Linked DNA regions of Lacibacter sediminis. The protein of the gene in region 1 interacts with the protein of each later gene in a pairwise test. Links are inferred from orthologs where the notes say so. Each region holds a gene or a part of one and is shown on either strand. Other genes may lie near its edges.

Region 1 (9,730 bases):
AACCCTGTATACACTTACAACGACACAAAGAAATTTGTAGCAGCATGGAAGAAAGTTGCACTCACCGTTTCATTCAACGAACGTGAAGATGAAACAACTGCAGAGTGTAACTATGTTCTTCCTGATCATCATTATTTAGAAAGCTGGGGCGATGCTGAAGCAAAAGCAGGTTACCTCTCTTTCATTCAACCAACTATTCATCCGTTATTTAAAACAAGAGCATTTGCAACTTCATTGTTGAAATGGAGCGGCAGCACTGTTGCGGATTACGAAACATATTTCAAGAATTACTGGATCAACAAACTCGGCGGCCAACTGGCTTTTGATAAAGCATTACAGGATGGTGTAATTGAACCGGCTGCTCCTGTTGTTGCAGGTGCTTCATTTAACGGCGCCGCATTAACTGATGCAGTTGCTAAACTCAGTGCTGCTAAGAAAACAGGCAAGCACGAATTAGTGATCTACCAAAAAGTAAGTATTGGTGATGGTAAAATGGCCAACAACCCCTGGTTGCAGGAAATGCCTGATCCAATTACACGTGCCTGCTGGGATAACTATGCAATTCTTTCTGTAAAAACAGCAGAAGAATTGGGTTACGTGGCTGATGATGATTTTGAAGTAAATCCGCCAAAACCTGTATTAAAAATTACAGTTGCCGGCAGAGAACCAATTGAACTCCCAATCCTCATCATCCCCGGTATGAATGCAAATACCATTGCCATTGCAACCGGTTATGGACGCAGTGAAAAAGTGGGACGTGCAGCAAAGGGTGTTGGTAAAAACATTTATCCGTTTGCAAGTTTCAACGGACAAACATATGATTACGCTGCTTTCGATGTAACCATCGAAAAGACAGATAAGATGTATGACATTGCACAGATGCAAACGCACAGCACTTATGGTAATCGTATTGAAGTAGTGAAGGAAACAAGTCTTGCTGTCTTCAAAAAAGATCCAAAGCATTTCATCAATGAACGTATGGCCGAATTGAAAGATTACGGCGGTACAGAAGGGTTGGAAGAACAGGGAACGATGTACCCGGTTTACGACAAACCAGGTATTAAATGGGGCATGAGCCTTGACCTGAACTTGTGTAATGGTTGTGGAGCTTGTGTAGTTGCTTGTAGCGCTGAGAACAACGTTTCTGTTGTTGGTAAAACTCAGGTGGCGAAATATCATGACATGCATTGGTTACGTATCGACCGTTATTTCAGTGGCGATATGGAAAATCCGGATGTTGTGTTCCAGCCAATGCTTTGCCAGCACTGTGATAATGCTCCATGTGAGAACGTTTGTCCGGTGGCAGCAACAAACCACAGCAGTGAAGGTTTAAACCAGATGACGTATAACCGTTGTATCGGTACAAGATATTGTGCCAACAACTGTCCTTATAAAGTTCGTCGCTTTAACTGGCACGACTGGAATGGCGCTGATAGCTTTAAAGACAATCAGAATCCATTGATCGAAAGCGGAAGAATCAACGAAGTAACACTTGATATGAACGAAGATCTGACACGTATGGTGTTGAATCCTGATGTTACTGTTCGTAGCCGTGGTGTAATTGAAAAATGTTCTTTCTGCGTACAACGTTTACAGGAAGCGAAATTAACAGCGAAGAAAGACAGTCGTCCAATGGTTGACAGCGATATCAAAACTGCATGTCAGCAGGCTTGTCCTACAAACGCTATTGTGTTCGGTAATGTAAATGATAAAGAAAGTGCGATCCGTAAAGTGCGTACAACTGAAGCTGCAAACCGTACTTATTATGTACTGGAGCAACTGCACGTATTGCCAAACGTAAGTTACATGGCAAAGCTGCGTAACACTGACCGTACAGTAGGTAACGAAGAAGAAGGCGGACATGGTGAAGCGCATTCAGAAGCAAAAGAAGCAGCAACACCAGCAGCACATTAATCACTGCTGTCATCCCGACGAAGGAGGGATTTGCTGAATAGAATTGAACTAAGTTGAAGAGTGCGACGCAACAGAAGACGAACAAAGAATCTGGAGCTAAGTACAAAACATAAAACCAAAGCTTACGGTGAAAGCTGAAAGCTAAAAGCGAAAACAAGTATGTCATTATTAAGGTACGAATCACAGGTTAGGGAACCATTGGTTGATGGTCACAAAACCTACCACGATGTTACAGAGGATATTTGTAAGCCGGTGGAAGCTGCTCCCACACGTTTGTGGTGGATCGGTTTCATTATTTCGGTGGCCCTGCTGTTGTTTGGTGTAGTGAGCCTTTACAAAGAGGTGGTGTACGGTACAGGTATGTGGAACCTGAATAAAACCATCGGATGGGGTTGGGATATCACCAACTTCGTATGGTGGGTAGGTATTGGTCACGCCGGTACGTTGATCTCTGCGATCTTGTTGCTCTTCCGTCAGGGTTGGAGAACAGGTGTAAACCGTGCGGCAGAAGCAATGACCATCTTTGCGGTTATTTGTGCGGGCCAGTTCCCGATCTGGCACATGGGTCGTGTATGGATGGCTTTCTTTGTAATGCCTTATCCAAACTCACGTGGTCCATTATGGGTGAACTTCAACTCACCATTGTTGTGGGACGTATTTGCGATCTCTACTTACTTTACGGTATCTCTTTTATTCTGGTATAGTGGTTTGATTCCTGATCTGGCTACACTTCGTGACCGTGCAAAAAAGAAATGGGCAAAAGCATTTTATGGTGTTGCATCTTTCGGATGGACAGGTTCAACCAAGCACTGGCAGCGTCATGAAAGTTTATCACTGGTGTTAGCGGGTTTGAGTACACCACTTGTATTATCAGTACACACGATCGTATCGTTTGACTTTGCCACTTCGGTAATACCCGGTTGGCATACAACCATCTTCCCTCCCTATTTCGTTGCGGGTGCCATCTTCTCAGGTTTCGCCATGGTGCAAACCCTGATGTTGGTGACACGTAAGATCATGAACCTGGAAGATTATATCACTATCAGCCACATTGAAAACATGAACAAGGTTATTGTATTGACCGGTTCTATTGTGGGTTGTGCTTACTTAACGGAGTTGTTCATGGCATGGTACAGTGCCGTGAAATACGAACAGGATATCTTCTTCAAATACCGTATTGCCGGTCCTTACGGATGGAGCTACTGGTTGATGATGACCTGTAACGTAATTACTCCGCAGTTGTTCTGGGTGAAGAAACTCCGCAGAAACATCGCCTTTACGTTCTTAATGAGTATTGTGGTGAACATTGGTATGTGGTTCGAACGTTTTGTGATCATCGTATCATCGCTCTACCGTGATTACCTGCCTTCTTCCTGGTCAGTTTACTATCGTCCTACTATTTGGGAAGTTGGTTTCTACCTCGGATCATTTGGTTTGTTCTTTACCTGTTACTTCCTTTTCTCCAAATACTTCCCTGTAATTGCCATTGCTGAGATCAAACATATTCTCAAGAAAAATGGTGAAAGCTACAAGGAACAAATGGATCCAATTGAAGCACAATCAGTGGAAGAATTTGCACACGAACAGGTGCATGCACATTAATTGAATAAAACGGAAAGCTAAAAGCTAAAAAATATGTCTGTAAAAAAATTCGTAGTTGGCTGTTTTGATGATGAAAAAACGCTGTTCCCTGCGGTAAAAAATACACGCAAGGCAGGTTATAAGATTCATGATGTGTACACACCCTTCCCGATCCATGGTTTAGATCATGCAATGGGTTTGCGTGATACCAGCTTACACACTGCCGGTTTTATTTATGCTATGACAGGTACAACAACTGCCTTAACATTTATGAGCTGGGTGTTTACCAAAGATTGGCCAATGAATATTGGTGGTAAACCACATTTGCCTTTACCTGCATTCATTCCCATCGTGTTTGAATTAACGGTATTGTGTGCTGCAGTAGGTATGGTGTTAACATTCTGCTACCTCTGCCAACTGGCACCGTTTGTACGGAAAGATCATTTCCACCTGCGTGCAACAGATGATCTGTTTGTAATGCCTATCGAGATCACAGAGAAAACAAATATTGAAGAAGTAAAAGCTTTCTTTCAAAGTGCAGGTGCAGTAGAAATATTTGAGAAAGATGCGGAAACAGGTTGGTGGCTTGGTCGTTACGACAAGACAAGAAAAGCATTTGAAAAAGAAGAAATCGTTACAGCATAAACATATTGAAATGCGTTCAACACAGATTGTTACAATTGGATTGGTTACAGTAGTATTGGCAGCAGCAGCCTGCAACAACGGCCCACGCCGTGATACAGGAAGGATCTACATGCCGGATATGGCTTACAGCCGTGCAGTAGAAACTTATGCCGATCACAGTAATTTAAAAGATGCTAATATTTACTACGATGCAACACCTGTTGCAGGTACAGTAAAACGTGGCGACGTTGCTTATTTCCCGTTGGCAATTGATAAAGCCGGTGATACAGCTAATTACGTTGCATCAAAGCAAATTGTAAACCCTTTGCCTGCATTGAATGAAAAAGATATGTTGGAAGCAAAGCGGTTGTACAATATTAACTGCGGCATTTGTCATGGTGAAAAATTGGATGGCAATGGTCCTTTGTATAAAGGTGGCGATGGTCCATACCCTGCAAAACCAGCTACATTGGTTGGTGATGCAAAGTATGAGAACATGCCTGCAGGTCAGATGATGTATTCTGTTACCTACGGTAGAAACCTGATGGGCAGTTATGCATCTCAGTTAAGTACCAAACAGCGTTGGATGATCATTCATTATGTAAAAAGTATGCAACCGGGTGGTGCAAAACCAGTAGCAGTGGCTGCTGATACAACTGCTGCTCCAGTTGCAGATACAACCAAGGCGTCGAAATAAGAATTACCAAACTAACATTCAACTATAAACGAAGTTCAATGGCACTGAAAGAACAATTTGAAATACCGGGCGGATTAAAAAAATGGAGCTATGCATTGATGGGTGTGGGTGTGTTAACACTCATACTGGGGATTATTTTCCTGCATCCATTTTCCGGTGGTCATGGCGAAGAACATGGAGCTGAAGCATATGGTGCAACCAAATTCTGGATGGCATTAATGCATAACAGTATCTATTGGTTACTGGTAGTAGCGGCGAGCTTCTTTTTTGTGAGTGCCACCACCCTTGCACAGGCAGGTTTTCCATTGGTGTTCCGTCGTGTACCTGAGGCGATCTCCGGCGGTATAAATGTGCTGGGTCCTATTGCATTGGTTATATTGCTTGCATATGTTTGGATCTCTGATGATCATCACATCTATCATTGGAAAGATGCAGCTCATCTTGATGAAAAATTACAAGCGAAAAGCGGGTTCTTAAATCCTGTTTTCTATACAGTGTTATCTATTGCTGCAGTTGGTTTGTGGATATGGTTCCGCAACTGGTTCCGTAAAAATTCACTGGCTGAAGATCTTGCCGGCCAGGGCGACCGTTCTTTCTATTGGAAGTCGTTAAAAATTGCAGCAGCCTTCCTCGTTACTTATGGTTTAACTGTTTTGAGTACGTTGCCATGGATGTGGTTGATGAGTATTGACGCACATTGGTACAGCACCATGTATAGCTGGTACACATTTGCAAGCTCATGGGTTGCAGGGTTATCATTGATGATGTTGTTTGTGGTGTATTTGAAAAACCACGGTTACCTCGAATTTGTGAACGAAGAGCATATCCACGATATTGGTAAGTTCATGTTTGCATTCTCTATTTTCTGGACATATCTCTGGTTCTCCCAGTTCATGTTGATCTGGTACAGTAACCAACCGGAAGAAACTGAATACTTTATTGACCGTTTAGGTTTTGGCGGTAAAGGTGATGGTCCGTTCAGAGCAATGTTCTTACTCAACCTGATCATCAACTTCCTTGCACCGTTACTCATCCTGATGCGTCGTGGTTCAAAACGTAACTATACAGTAGTAACATTAATGTCTGTGATCATCATCTTCGGTCACTGGTTAGATTTCTACCAGATGGTTACACCTGGTCCTTTGAAAGAATTAGGTAAAGATTCAAACCCGATCAGTCATTTCGTGTACAGTTTGGGTGTGAGTGCCGGTTTTCTTGGTTTAGTGATTTACCTCACGGCAAAACACTTAACAAAAGCACCGTTATTACCGAAAAATCATCCGTTGGTGAAAGAAAGTATTATTCACCATACCTGATGATTGAACAAAGAAAAAAGAATTGACGAACTATAAATAATTTGCGCAAGCTATGACTACTACAACATATCTGATCATTGCAGCCGCCCTCCTGGTGTTCATTGTTATCTTCCAGATTGCGAAGGCCAGCGAGTATGTGAGTGTATTAAAAGGTGAAGAAACATCACGCAAACAAAACAACCGTATCAACGGCTTTATGCTGCTTGGTTTTATGATTGTAGGGTTCATTGGCGTGTACTACTGCAATAAGTTGTTGTACAAAACAACATTGTTCCCTCAAGGATCTGCATCAGTTGAAGGTGAAAAGATCGATGAGATGTTCATGATCACTACTGCAGTTACCGGATTGGTATTTGTCATCACACAATTCCTGTTGTTCTATTTCGCATGGAAATACCAGGAGAAAGAAGGACGCAAAGCATTCTTCTTCCCGCACAATAATAAGCTGGAGTTGATCTGGACAGTTGTACCGGCTATCTTCTTAACTGTACTCGTTGTATTTGGTTTGCGTTTCTGGTTCCGTATTACATCTGATGCTCCGAAAGGCGCATTGGAAGTGGAGATCGTTGGAAAGCAGTTTGGCTGGATGATGCGTTACCCCGGAAAAGATAAAACATTCGGTAAAACATATTTTAAAGTGATCAGTGATGAAAACAGCAACCCGTTCGGACAGATCTGGGAGGATAATGCTGATCTGAAACTGAAAGCTGATGCTACCAACTTTGATGATGTGGTAACCACACAAACTATGTACATCGTTAAAGGCCGTCCGGTGAAATTGATCATTGGCAGCCGTGATGTAATTCATGATGTTGGTTTGAACCATTTCCGTTTAAAGATGGATGCTGTGCCGGGTATTCCTACTACACTTTGGTTTACACCTAAGTACACAACCAAAGAAATGAAAGAGCGCACAGGTAATCCTAATTTTGCATTTGAGATTTCCTGCGATCAGATGTGTGGAAACGGTCACTACTCAATGAAAGGTATTATTGAAGTAGTTACACAGGAAGAGTTTGACATCTGGATGGCGAAACAAAAGCCAAACTATTATGCGGCTTTCCCCGACAAAGATCCAGCGGCTGCTAAACCTGCTGCTGATTCAACGGTAGCTGTACCCGCTGCAGTTAAGACAACTGTAGCCATGAATAAATAATTGTATAGTCAATAGAACTGAATAAAAAAGAGATTATGAGCAACGAGACATCACACGTACACACTTCAGTAGTAAGCGTTCCGCATGAAACGCATGATGAGGTGCATCATGGTCATCACCATGAGACGTTTTTGACGAAGTATGTATTCAGCCAGGATCATAAAACGATTGCAAAACAGTTTTTGATCACCGGTATGTTCTGGGCTTTATTGGGTGGTTTGTTTTCGGTTATTTTCCGTTTACAACTTGGCTACCCCGATGCAAAATTCCCCTGGATGGAAACACTCCTTGGTGAGTGGGCTAAGGGCGGACAACTCCAGGCCGAAGCTTATTATGCATTAGTAACAATGCACGGAACCGTGTTGGTATTCTTTGTATTAACTGCAGGGTTGAGTGGCACCTTCTCTAACTTCTTGATTCCTTTACAGGTTGGTGCAAGAGACATGGCTTCACCATTTTTGAATATGCTTTCATACTGGTTCTTTTTTACTGCCAGTATTATCATGTTGTCTTCTTTGTTTGTACAAACCGGACCTTTCAGTGGTGGCTGGACAGCCTATCCTCCATTGAGTGCATTGGGTGAGGCATCGCCCGGTTCAAAAGTGGGGATGGATCTATGGCTTGTGTCAATGGCCTTGTTCGTAGTATCATCATTACTTGGAGGTCTCAACTACATTGCAACCGTATTGAACATGCGTACGAAAGGTATGAGCATGACAAGATTGCCACTTACTATCTGGGCATTCTTCTTTACAGCGGTATTGGGTGTATTATCATTCCCTGTATTGTTCTCAGGTTTTATCTTATTGATCTTTGATCGTCACTTTGGAACAAGTTTCTACTTAAGTGATATCTATATAAACGGACAAGCTTTGCCGAACGAAGGTGGTAGTGCAATTCTCTATCAACACTTGTTCTGGTTCTTAGGTCATCCTGAAGTATACATCATTCTCTTACCGGCGATGGGTATGGCATCAGAAATTCTATCAGTAAACAGCCGTAAACCAATCTTTGGTTACATGGCGATGATTGGTTCATTGTTCGCCATCACAATTCTTGCGTTCCTCGTTTGGGCTCACCACATGTTTGTAACGGGTTTGAATCCGTTCCTCGGTGCGTTCTTCGTATTGTTAACGTTGTTGATTGCGGTGCCAAGTGCCATCAAAGTATTTAACTGGTTAACTACTATCTGGAGAGGTAATATCCGCTTTACACCTGCCATGCTTTTTGCATTGGGTTTTGTGAGCTTGTTTATCTCCGGTGGTTTAACAGGTATCTTCCTTGGCAACTCTGCATTGGATATTCATTTGCATGATACATATTTCGTAATTGCGCACTTCCATATTGTAATGGGTGTGGCAAGTATGTTCGGAATGTTTGCAGGTATTTACCATTGGTATCCGAAAATGTATGGCCGTTATCTCAACAATACACTCGGCTATATTCACTTCTGGGTAACTATGATCGGTGCGTACCTCATCTTCTGGCCAATGCACTATCAAGGTTTGGCAGGTGTGCCACGCCGTTATTACAAGTTTGATATCTGGGAATCATTCAAGCATTACGACGGGTTGAATAAATTCATCAGTATCGTAGCCATCATTGTATTCCTTGTACAAATACTGTTCATCTTTAACTTCTTCTACAGCATCTGGAAAGGAAGAAAAGTAACAACACAAAATCCTTGGGGTGCAAATACCTTGGAGTGGACTACACCAATCAATCCTGGCCATGGTAACTGGGCCGGTGAAATTCCTGAAGTACACCGTTGGGCATATGATTATGCAAAAGATGGAAAAGAATTCATTCCGCAAACCACACCGGTTAGCGCTGATGAAAGCAAGCATTAATTGACAGACACAAATGTGTCATTATGATAAAACAAATTGAGCAGTCAACCGGAAGATAAGAAACAGGTGAAGTCGGGAGTGATGGGCAAGATCGAGGATTACAAACAGCTCATCAAGTTTACGCTCAGTTTTACAGTGGTGTTCAGCAGTGTGATCGCTTACATGCTTGCGCCCAATGTGGTGGAATATGATTTTGCAAGTATTCTGTTGTTATTGCTAGGCGGTATGTTGGTAACAGGCAGCGCCAATGCAATAAACCAGATAACGGAAAAAGATACAGATGCAGTAATGAAGCGAACAGGTAACAGACCTGTTGCAAGTGGAAGAATGAGTGTGCAGGAGGCAACAGCATTTGCTTTTATTGCTGCAATAATTGGTTCTTTGATTTTGTGGTTGTATTTCAGTTGGTATGCTGCAGGGTTAGCATTGCTGAGTTTATTTATTTACGGCTTTGTTTACACGCCGTTGAAAAAAGTAAATTCCATTGCTGTACTCGTAGGAGCAATACCCGGCGCATTGCCTTGCCTTATTGGCTGGGCAGCAGCTTACGATGGAGAGAATTTTTCATGGACAGGTGGATGGATATTATTTG
Region 2 (9,632 bases), 140 kb from region 1 along the record:
TACAGTAGAGTAACATGTAAACTGCTGATGTACCCATTAGCCCTCGAAAGATGAGTCGGAGCAGTTTGCCGCCTGTTTGTTCGGGTGCACGGTTGATTAAACTGATGGTTATAAACAGTAAGCCAATACTGTTACGCCAGAATACCAACTGCCCGGCATTAAAACTTCCTTTCAATGCTTTGGCAGCACCGCCCATAACAGAAAAACCAAATGCCGCCAACAGCATAAAGAAAATGCCACGATATGTTGGAGAGATGTTCAATTGTTAATTGCCAACATGCTTATTTGCTCTTGGTATAAGGTAGATTTCTTTTTGCCTTCCACCGATGTAACGAAAACCATTCTCATCAAAATAACCATCCTGCTCGAGCATAATGCGGATGCTTTTTTTCCATTCAGGAATATCTGTTGCTGCGTTTAACTCAATGCTATAAGCAGTGCTGTAGTTCATTGGGAAATCGCCTGAGCCAGGCACTCCGCCTTGTTGATCCCACAAACCAATGGTTGGACCGGCTGCATGCCCATGAAAACCGAGTGGATGCGTATAGATGGTTGCAGTAATATTTTCTTTCTTCGCTTGTGCCAATGCATCAGCCAAGATCTGGTTGCCTGTTTTATCTTTTTTGAATTGCGATGTAAGAATATCCTGCAGGCGGTTTGCTTTTGCAAATGCATCACGAATACTTTTTGGCACTTCTGTTTCGCCTGGCTTTAATACATAAGCATGTTCCTGCACATCCGTATTCAATCGCAGATAAGTAATACCAATATCAACATGCAACAGATCACCGGGTTGAATCACATCATCTTTGGGACGATTAGAAAAACTCCGCAGGTGTTCAAAGCTTTGCGGATCGTTGCGTTGAACGGACACCGATGGATGAAACCATGTGCTGTAGCCCATGCTTCTGATCTTTTCACGGAACCACCATACCACATCATCAGTTGTTGTAACGCCGGGTGTAATTACTTTTTCTGAAAACCCTTCTTCAATAATTTTTCTTGTTTCATATACTAATTGTGGATAGATCTGCATCTCTCTTTCTGTTCTTGTTTCTAACCAGTTTACAGCAAGTGTTTCCGCACTCACCACTTTTGATTTGAAAGCAGCAGGAAACTTTTGCATCATTTCGTTATACTCGGTATGATCTAAACCATCTGCATGACCAAAATTGGTTGAGGTGTTGATGCCGATCTTTTTTGGATTACGTGTTGTAATGATATTCATCAATGCATCCCACTGATCGGGAAATTTCTGCATATCCCATTCGGCTTTAATATTCTCACCAACGTTGTAACGGGCAATGGCCAGTTTTTCAAAAACCTTCTTTTCCGGGTTATTATAAAATACAATGATGGTTCTCCGGCGTGCCGAGATCCATGTTGATGGCAACATGGTACGGATAACAGGATCTTCATTGTACTCTCTTGAAATGATCACCCATAGATCAATGCCATTGCGTTCCATTAATACAGGTAGGAGATTATTAAAGCGATCAGCAAGAATTTCATCGATCACTTTCGCCTGCTCACGCATTGGAAGCACTTGTGCATGGCCAAAACAAACAGACGTAAGTATAACAAGGAGTAAAAAATATTTTTTCATACATTTTATTTACGTGTTCGAATGTACGAAAGCCATAAAGTATTACCTGTGTAAGAAAATGACGAGAAAAAAGTTTGTGGAATGAATTTTTACATTATTTTAGCAAACCTTTTAAAAGAAAAAGGTCACCTGTAGAAACAGCTGACCGTTAACGATTGCTTGCCATATAAAAAAATAGATCTGTATCTTTACTTGTCGCTTGGAGCGACTTGATTCTTGGCCGTTTACGATGCTTCCCCTTTAACGATTGCCTGCCATATACTTTTTAAGCCCGAATCCGAAACAAAAGTAAACCTGTTGTTTTTGTACATCAAATCAAATAACGGGTCTTTTTATGACGTCAAAGTCGGGGAAAGACAGTGAAACACAGGCAGGACAAGGGTTTCAGGAAAAAAAAATATTATGGCCAACAGGTTTTCAGATACATTATTTCAATTAGTTCACTCCCTCGAAAAAGCCGAGAAACGGCATTTTAAACTCTACATCAAGCGTAGTTCCTCAAAAGAAGATCTTAAGATCATCCAGCTTTTTGATGCTTTAGACAAAATGCAGGAGTACGACGAACATGTTCTACTCCGCAAACTCACCGATAACAGCAAAACAAAACTCGCCAACCTTAAAACACATTTGTATAAAGAATTACTGGCCAGTTTACGTTTGTTAAAAACAGGTGAGAATGTTGATCTGCAGTTGAGTGAGCACTTAGATAATGCCCGACTTCTCTATAACAAAGGATTAAAACAACAAAGCTTACGCATTATTGAAAAAGCAAAAGAGCTCGCACGTGCTAATCAAAAGTTCAATACGCTTGTACAGTTGATCTCTCTCGAAAAGAAAATTGAAACATTACATATCACCCGCAGCTCTACTGATAAAACAGAGTTGATGGCAGAAGAGGCATTCCAGATCAGCAGTCATATTGATCGTGTAACACGTTTATCAAATCTTGCACTTCTGCTATATCGTTGGTATGTATTGAACGGTCATGCACGTAATGAAGAAGACGAAATAGATATAAAGACTTTTTTCAAAAGTTATCTGCCAAAAGATCTTTCGCTTATCAATGGTTTTTATGAAGAGCTATACCTCTACCAGAGTTATTGCTGGTATGCTTTCATTCGCCAGGATTTTTTAATGTACTATCGTTATGCAGAGAAATGGGTGAACCTGTACAGGGCAGAACCTCATTTGAAAAACATTGAAACGGGTCATTACATCAAAGGAATGCAGGCATTGCTTAATGCGCATTTTGATCTGCGTAACTTCAAAAAGTTTGAAGAGACATTAAAAGAGTTTGAAGAATACGAGAAAACACCTGAAGCACAGTTGCATGATAATTTCCGGACACATACTTCTATTTATATCAACAGTTCAAGAGTCAACGGTCATTTGATGAAGGGCACATTCAAAGAAGGTTTAAAACTGGTGCCGCTTATTGAAGAAAAGCTTAGTGAGTATTCATTATTTGTTGATCAGCACCGAATACTTGTATTCAATTATAAAATTGCATCGTTGTATTTCGGCAATGGCAATTACGAAAAAGCAATTGACTATCTCCACCGTATCATCAACGGACCAATGGACATGCGCATCGATCTGCAGTGTTATTCCCGTTTGATGCATTTGCTGAGTCATTATGAATTGGGTAACTATGAAATTCTTGATTCCCTTAGTAAATCGGTTCACCGTTTTATGGAAAAGATGAAAAATTTGACAACTGTTGAAGAAGCGGTGTTCAAATTCTTAAAGACCAGCTTTACACAATCGCCTGATAAAATTAAAAAGGCGTTGGAAAAATTATTGCAGGATATCAAGCACCTTGAAAAGAACCGTTTCCAGACAAGATCATTCGCTTATCTCGATATTATTTCCTGGGCCGAAAGTAAAGTGTATAACAAAACCATGGAACAGGTGGTGAACGGGAAGTACAAAGCCAGCGAACGCAGGTAAGAATATAGCCGGTGACCCACCTAAAGCCAAACGGTGACCCACCGAAAATCAAATCTTTATCAATCGCTCTACTGCCTGTTGCAGTGTTTTGTTTTGTTTACTGAAACAAAAGCGTACCACTTTATCATCTTTATGATTATGATAAAATGCTGAAAGTGGAATGGTAGCAACTCCTGCTTCTTTGGATAATCGTATGGCGAGATCTTTATCTGATTCATCACTGATGCGACCATAACTGGCACAAACAAAATAACTGCCGCTTGTATTCAGCAGATCAAACTTTGTTTGTTTCATCAGCTCAATAAAATAATCACGCTTTTGTTGCATGAATCGTGGCAGCGATAAGTAAGCATCTTTATTCTTTAAGTATTCTGCCAATGCAACCTGCGCAGGCGTAAAACAACTGAAGCAATTGAACTGGTGTACTTTTCTGAATTCCTTGGTGAAAGCGGCAGGGGCAATACAGTAACCCAGCTTCCACCCTGTGCAGTGATAAGTTTTACCAAAAGAAAAATTCACAAAACTGCGTGCAAATAAGTCCGGATGTTTCAACATACTCTCATGTGGAAGACCATCATAGATCAAATGCTCATACACTTCATCGCTTACAATAAAAATATCGGTACCGGCAACAGTGTTTTTTAATTCAGCGATATCATTTTGATCCAACACACTTCCTGTTGGATTATGCGGTGAGTTGATGAGGATTGCTTTTGTCTTTATTGTGATAGACGCACGCACCAAGTCCCAATCAATTTTATAATCAGGATAAGTTAATGGAAGCGGAACTGCTTTTGCTCCGTTGATCTCGATGTTTGGAATATAACTATCGTAAGCTGGTTCAAACAAAATCACTTCATCACCCGGTTGAAGAATGGTCGTTAACGATGAGTAGATCGCATATGTTCCACCAGGAGTTATGGTGATCTCAGTATCTGGGTTCACTTTTGTTTTATAAAGAAACTCTACTTTTTCTGCCAGACTTTCCCGCAAACCTATCAGGCCCGGCATTGGCGCATATTGATTGTGTCCGTTCTTCATTGCTTCCGCAACTTTCGCTGTTAACTCTTCACTCATGGGGTAATCAGGAAACCCTTGTCCGAGATTCACAGCTTTGTATTCCGTTGCCAATGCGCTCATCACGGTGAAAATGGTCGTGCCTACATTAGGGAGTTTGCTTTTGATCTGCATACCCACAAAGTAAAGAAGAGGAATTGTTTCTGCAGCACTCTTTTTTCTGCCGATAACTTACAGCTGTTAAACAGTTAATTACTTATCTTCCTTTTACTAAACTATTTTAACGATGAATGCACGCCGAAAGTTTCTGCAACAAACAACCTTGCTGGCAGCAGGTGGTTTGATCTTACCCGCATTTGAATCCAATGCATTTTCCATTTTCAACCAACGCACTTCGCCTTCCGACCAGGTAAACATTGCTGCTATTGGTATTAAAGGAATGGGCTGGAGTAACGTAATGGCTGCGTTGAAAATTCCGGGAGTAAATCTTGTTGCAGTATGTGATGTTGATAAATCTGTTATCGATAAACGGCTCGACGAGCTAAGCAAAAAAAATGTAAATACATCCAACATAAAAAAATACGGTGATTACAAGAAGCTGCTTGAGCAGAAAGATGTGGATGCAGTCATCATCGGTACACCCGATCATTGGCATGCACTCATGATGATTCATGCATGCGAAGCCGGTAAAGATGTGTATGTAGAAAAGCCGGTTGGTAATTCCATTGTTGAATGTACCAGAATGGTGGCCGCACAAAAGCGTTACAACAAAATTGTACAGGCGGGGCAATGGCAACGCAGTCAACAGCATTTTAAAGATGCAGTTGATTTTGTACATAGCGGACAATTAGGAAATATCCGTACTGCTAAAGTTTGGTGCTACCAGGGATGGATGAAACCCGGCCCGGTTGTTCCTGATTCTGCACCGCCTGAAGGAGTGGATTATAAACAATGGCTTGGACCTGCCAAAATAAGACCGTTTAACAGCAGCCGCTTTCATTTTAATTTCAGATGGTTTTGGGATTATGCCGGAGGATTGATGACTGACTGGGGCGTGCATCTGTTAGATTATGCATTGATTGGTATGAAAGCCGATTTGCCTATCAGTATTGCGGGGCTTGGTGGAAAATTTGCTTACCCTGATCTGTATGAAGAAACACCTGATACGTTAACTACACTGTATGAGTTTGACAAATTCAACATGGTGTGGGATTCTGCAATGGGTATTGATAATGGTTCTTATGGAAGAGATCATGGCATTGCGTTTATTGGCAATAACGGTACCCTTATTTTAAATCGAGGTGGTTGGGAGGTAATCGAAGAACGTCAAAGCAAAAGTAAAGTGATCATGCCTTTGCAAAAATCTGCAGATAACGGGCTTGATAAACATTGGGTAAATTTTATCGCTGCTGTAAAATCACGCAAGGCAGAAGATCTACATTGTTCTATACAGGCAGGAGCACATGTGGCCACTGTTGCACAAATGGGAAATATTTCTTTCAGAAGCGGAAAGAAATTATTGTGGAATAAAGCCAAAGGAACGTTTACTGATGAAGCGATTAATCAACAATATCTGTTAAGCAAATACCACAACGGTTACGAACTTCCGAAGGTTTAATGTTTATTTCTTTTTCTTATTCACTAATTCATAAGAATGATCGATCCATTCACGAATGAGTTTTGATGGAACAGTTCCATCAACCACAATCGTGTTCCAGTGCTTCTTGTTCATATGCCAGCCGGGCAACACACAACTATATTGTTCCCTCAATTCGATGGCCAGGTCAGGATCGCATTTTACATTGAAGCGGAGTTCTTCTGTATCAAGTGGTAATAACAGGAAGGCTTTGTCGTTCACTTTGAACACGACCACATCCGGACCAAAGGGAAGTGTTTCTTCGGCATTGGGTTTAGACAGGCAGTAGTCACGAATGGTTTCAATATTCATATGCTGATCTTAGAAAAGTTGCTGCAACGAAATTATTTCTTTTGTTGTCAACCTAATATGAAACATCCTTTTCTTATCATCCTTGCTTCGCTCAGCCTGTTTGTTTCCTGCAAAAAGAAATCGGAACTAGGCTATCAATGTAAAACAGACCTTATTTGCCCGGCAGTAGTTTGTGTAGCCTACTGGAGTAACCTTCACTTTACCATTACTGATAAAGCAACAGGCAGAGATCTGTTGTTTGGTTCAAACCCAACGCTTACTGCAGCTGATATTAAATTGTACAGAAAACAAAATTCGCCTTATACCGAAGTGCCTGTGCTGGTTGACAATAACAAAAAGCGTTTGTTCACTTTGCAGGCAAGCGATACCATGGCACTGCAAATTAAGAATGAAGCTCTGCAATATTTGTTGGTGAAAAAGTTTTGTGCTGATGAATGCTGTGCACGAAATGCAGTTGAAGTGAAACATGAAGGAAAATTGCTGATTGCCAATGAAGAAAAGATGATCCGTTTCCGCTATTGATTTCGTTGCTCACTGATTGCACAGATGAACACAGAAAATCTGTGTTCATCTTTTACATCCGTGTCATCTGTGTTTCTATTAACTCAGCTTCTGCATCGCCTCTTTCAACTTTCCTAAAAATTCAGGGATCTCTTCTTTACGGCAGGTACCAACACTCAACCGATACCAGGGAGAAGTTTTGCTTGCACCAAATGCAGTAAACGGAACAATCGCCAGCTTTGCTTCATCTAATAAATATTGTGTTACATCTGCCTGTGTTTGCAAAACAGTACCATCTGCTTTTTTCTTTCCAACCAGGTCTACTTTAATGGTGAGGTAAATGGCGCCTTGCGGAGCAACCACATCAACCAGAAACCCTTCTGTTTTTAATTGCAGCAATCCCTTTGAAATTTCTACAAGACGGTACCTGATCTCCTCTTTAAAGTTGACTAAGTAACGATCAATATTTTCTTTCTGTAATAAATATTTTGCTGTTGCTTTCTGCTCAGCCATTGGCGCCCATGCACCAACATGTGAAAGAATAGCTTTGATTTTTGAAATGATCAATTCCGGACCAACAGACCAACCAACACGAACACCTGTTGCAGCAAACACTTTACTGATACCATCTACAAACACCGTGATCTCTTTCATCTCCGGACGAAGTGTAACAGGATTATAATGTTCGTTTCCACCAAATGTCAACGTCCAATACATCTGATCGAACATCAGGAATAATTTCTTTTCGCCTTCTGCTCTTGATCTGTTTTCTTCAAGGATCATATCGCAGATCTTTTCCAGTTCTTCTTTCGGGAACATGGTACCTGTTGGATTTTGCGGTGTACACAAACACAACAGGGTAGCACCTTTAATATGAGGTTTGATGTCGTTTGCCGTCGGCATGAAATTATTTTCAACTGTTGCCTCGATCAACACATGCTCTGCTTCGGTAAAATGCGCATAGTGATTATTGTTCCAGGAAGGTGCTGCATAAATCACTTTATCGCCCTTATCAACAATGGCACGAAAAATGGCATAAATAAGTGGACGACCACCTGCGGCAATTTGAATTTCATTCACTCCATAATCCAATCCCTCACGGTCTTTTAAAAATTGGGATACACTTTGGCGCAACTCCAGAATACCTTCTGCTGCCGGGTAAGTAGTGAAGTGATGTTTGTATGCTTCAATAATTTCGTCTTCCAGTTCCTGCGGAATAGGAAACACACTGCTGTCGAAATCACCAATAGTGAAATTGTAAATGTGTTCGCCCTGGCGCATACGCTCTTTGATCTGGTTACCCAGTTTTACTATTTCAGAACCTATTAATGTTTCGGCGAGATGAGATAGCTTCATGTGCTTATTTTTTGTATTTCCGTCTTTGGCAGATAGTAATATTGCCTCATGGCATGCCCCGGTGGTGATCCCGGTTGTTAAGCATTGCTGATGGGTATTTCAAACCTGCAATTTTTTTAGAAAGCGCAAAAGTAGTGTAAGACCACGAAAAACAATCAACTGTTCGTTTATTGACAGAATACAAACAGAGCCGTATTCAGTTGCGTTATTCTTCCACACGATCTAAGCACCCATGTTCTTTTTTTAAAATATCATCATATGCATCGGCTTTCTGAAACAGCTGGCGGAATAATAGCTCGCCATTTTCCTGCGAAAGATCAAGGTCGTAGATAATGCGGCTCAACACAATATTCTGGTTCTGGCAACTAAGCACAAGGCCTTTGTTATGGTAGTTCTCTTGTAAAAGATATTGATAGAGCGGTTTTATCTTCATTCCATCTGATGGCAAGAGACAGAGATAAGCATCGCTGGCGATAAAATAATTTTCAGGATTATAACGGATAACAATTTTTGCACTGCCTTCTTTTACACTCCAGATGTTTACTCCTTCACGTGCAAGTTTAATATCCTTACCCAATGCTTTCAGAATATTTTCAATGGTCTTGCTTACTCCAACCGGTTCGTATTCTTCTTTAGGCAATTCGGGAAGTTTTACTTCACTGCCGCAGGAGGGGCAATACTTTCCATTATCAATATTCTCGGGCAAAACCAAAAACTCACAGGCGTGACAACGTGTTGAAGGTTTGCCTTTATAGGGTGCATAAATATCCAATGCCGTACGCAGGTATTGCTCAGGCAAGGCAAAACCAAGATTATCGCCACCACGAATGATAAATGTGTTTACACCAATTACTTCGCCACTCATGTTTACTAACGGGCCGCCACTATTGCCGGGGTTGATAGCTGCATCGATCTGGATATACTTTAATCCTTCACGCACACGATCAACTTTAGAGATCACTCCTTGTGTTGCTGTGTAATTTAGTCCGTACGGATGGCCAATGGCAATCACCGGATCTCCATCTTTCATTCGTATATATTCACCCAGTTTTATTTCAGGCAATTGCACTTGTGCCGGTGCCTGTAAAAAAGCAAGATCATGTTTTCGATCGGTATACCATACACGGCTCAATGCTTTTTCGAACTGTTTACCGGCAATGGTAACTTCAGCGTTGTTATCAACCACATGGTTATTGGTGACGATAAGATCATACTGGCGCAGGTAAAAACCAGTGCCTGTGCCTGCTTGTGTGG

What was found.
Region 2: the proteins of H4075_RS20990 (region 1) and H4075_RS21515 interact in binary tests that used the Escherichia coli proteins (3 or more experiments, as listed by UniProt). The link is inferred for Lacibacter sediminis from one-to-one orthologs.

The regions. Positions count from the first base shown.
Region 1 is NZ_CP060007.1:4,965,313-4,975,042, reverse strand. The notes cover bases 6,772-9,730. They hold H4075_RS20990 (cytochrome c oxidase subunit I), read left to right. Parts: upstream 6,772-7,323; coding sequence 7,324-9,138; downstream 9,139-9,730. Other genes in these bases: cyoE (heme o synthase), read left to right, coding at 9,175-9,730; H4075_RS20995 (cytochrome c oxidase subunit II), read left to right, coding at 6,772-7,288. Outside these bases: H4075_RS21020 (TAT-variant-translocated molybdopterin oxidoreductase), read left to right, coding at 1-1,914; nrfD (NrfD/PsrC family molybdoenzyme membrane anchor subunit), read left to right, coding at 2,074-3,516; H4075_RS21010 (DUF3341 domain-containing protein), read left to right, coding at 3,550-4,140; H4075_RS21005 (c-type cytochrome), read left to right, coding at 4,151-4,816; H4075_RS21000 (quinol:cytochrome C oxidoreductase), read left to right, coding at 4,855-6,132; more of H4075_RS20995, read left to right, coding at 6,185-6,771. UniProt on the Escherichia coli protein: Cytochrome bo(3) ubiquinol oxidase is the terminal enzyme in the aerobic respiratory chain of E.coli that predominates when cells are grown at high aeration.
Region 2 is NZ_CP060007.1:5,103,807-5,113,438, forward strand. Bases 2,677-5,537 are described here. They hold H4075_RS21515 (methionine aminotransferase), read right to left. Parts: upstream 4,748-5,537; coding sequence 3,605-4,747; downstream 2,677-3,604. Other genes in these bases: H4075_RS21510 (hypothetical protein), read left to right, coding at 2,677-3,556; H4075_RS21520 (Gfo/Idh/MocA family protein), read left to right, coding at 4,860-5,537. In the rest of the region: H4075_RS21500 (DMT family transporter), read right to left, coding at 1-262; H4075_RS21505 (M24 family metallopeptidase), read right to left, coding at 266-1,606; more of H4075_RS21510, read left to right, coding at 2,009-2,676; more of H4075_RS21520, read left to right, coding at 5,538-6,191; H4075_RS21525 (MmcQ/YjbR family DNA-binding protein), read right to left, coding at 6,195-6,521; H4075_RS21530 (hypothetical protein), read left to right, coding at 6,579-7,043; H4075_RS21535 (pyridoxal phosphate-dependent aminotransferase), read right to left, coding at 7,122-8,378; H4075_RS21540 (trypsin-like peptidase domain-containing protein), read right to left, coding at 8,584-9,632. UniProt on the Escherichia coli protein: Shows aminotransferase activity with methionine and histidine as substrates, and to a lesser extent also with phenylalanine.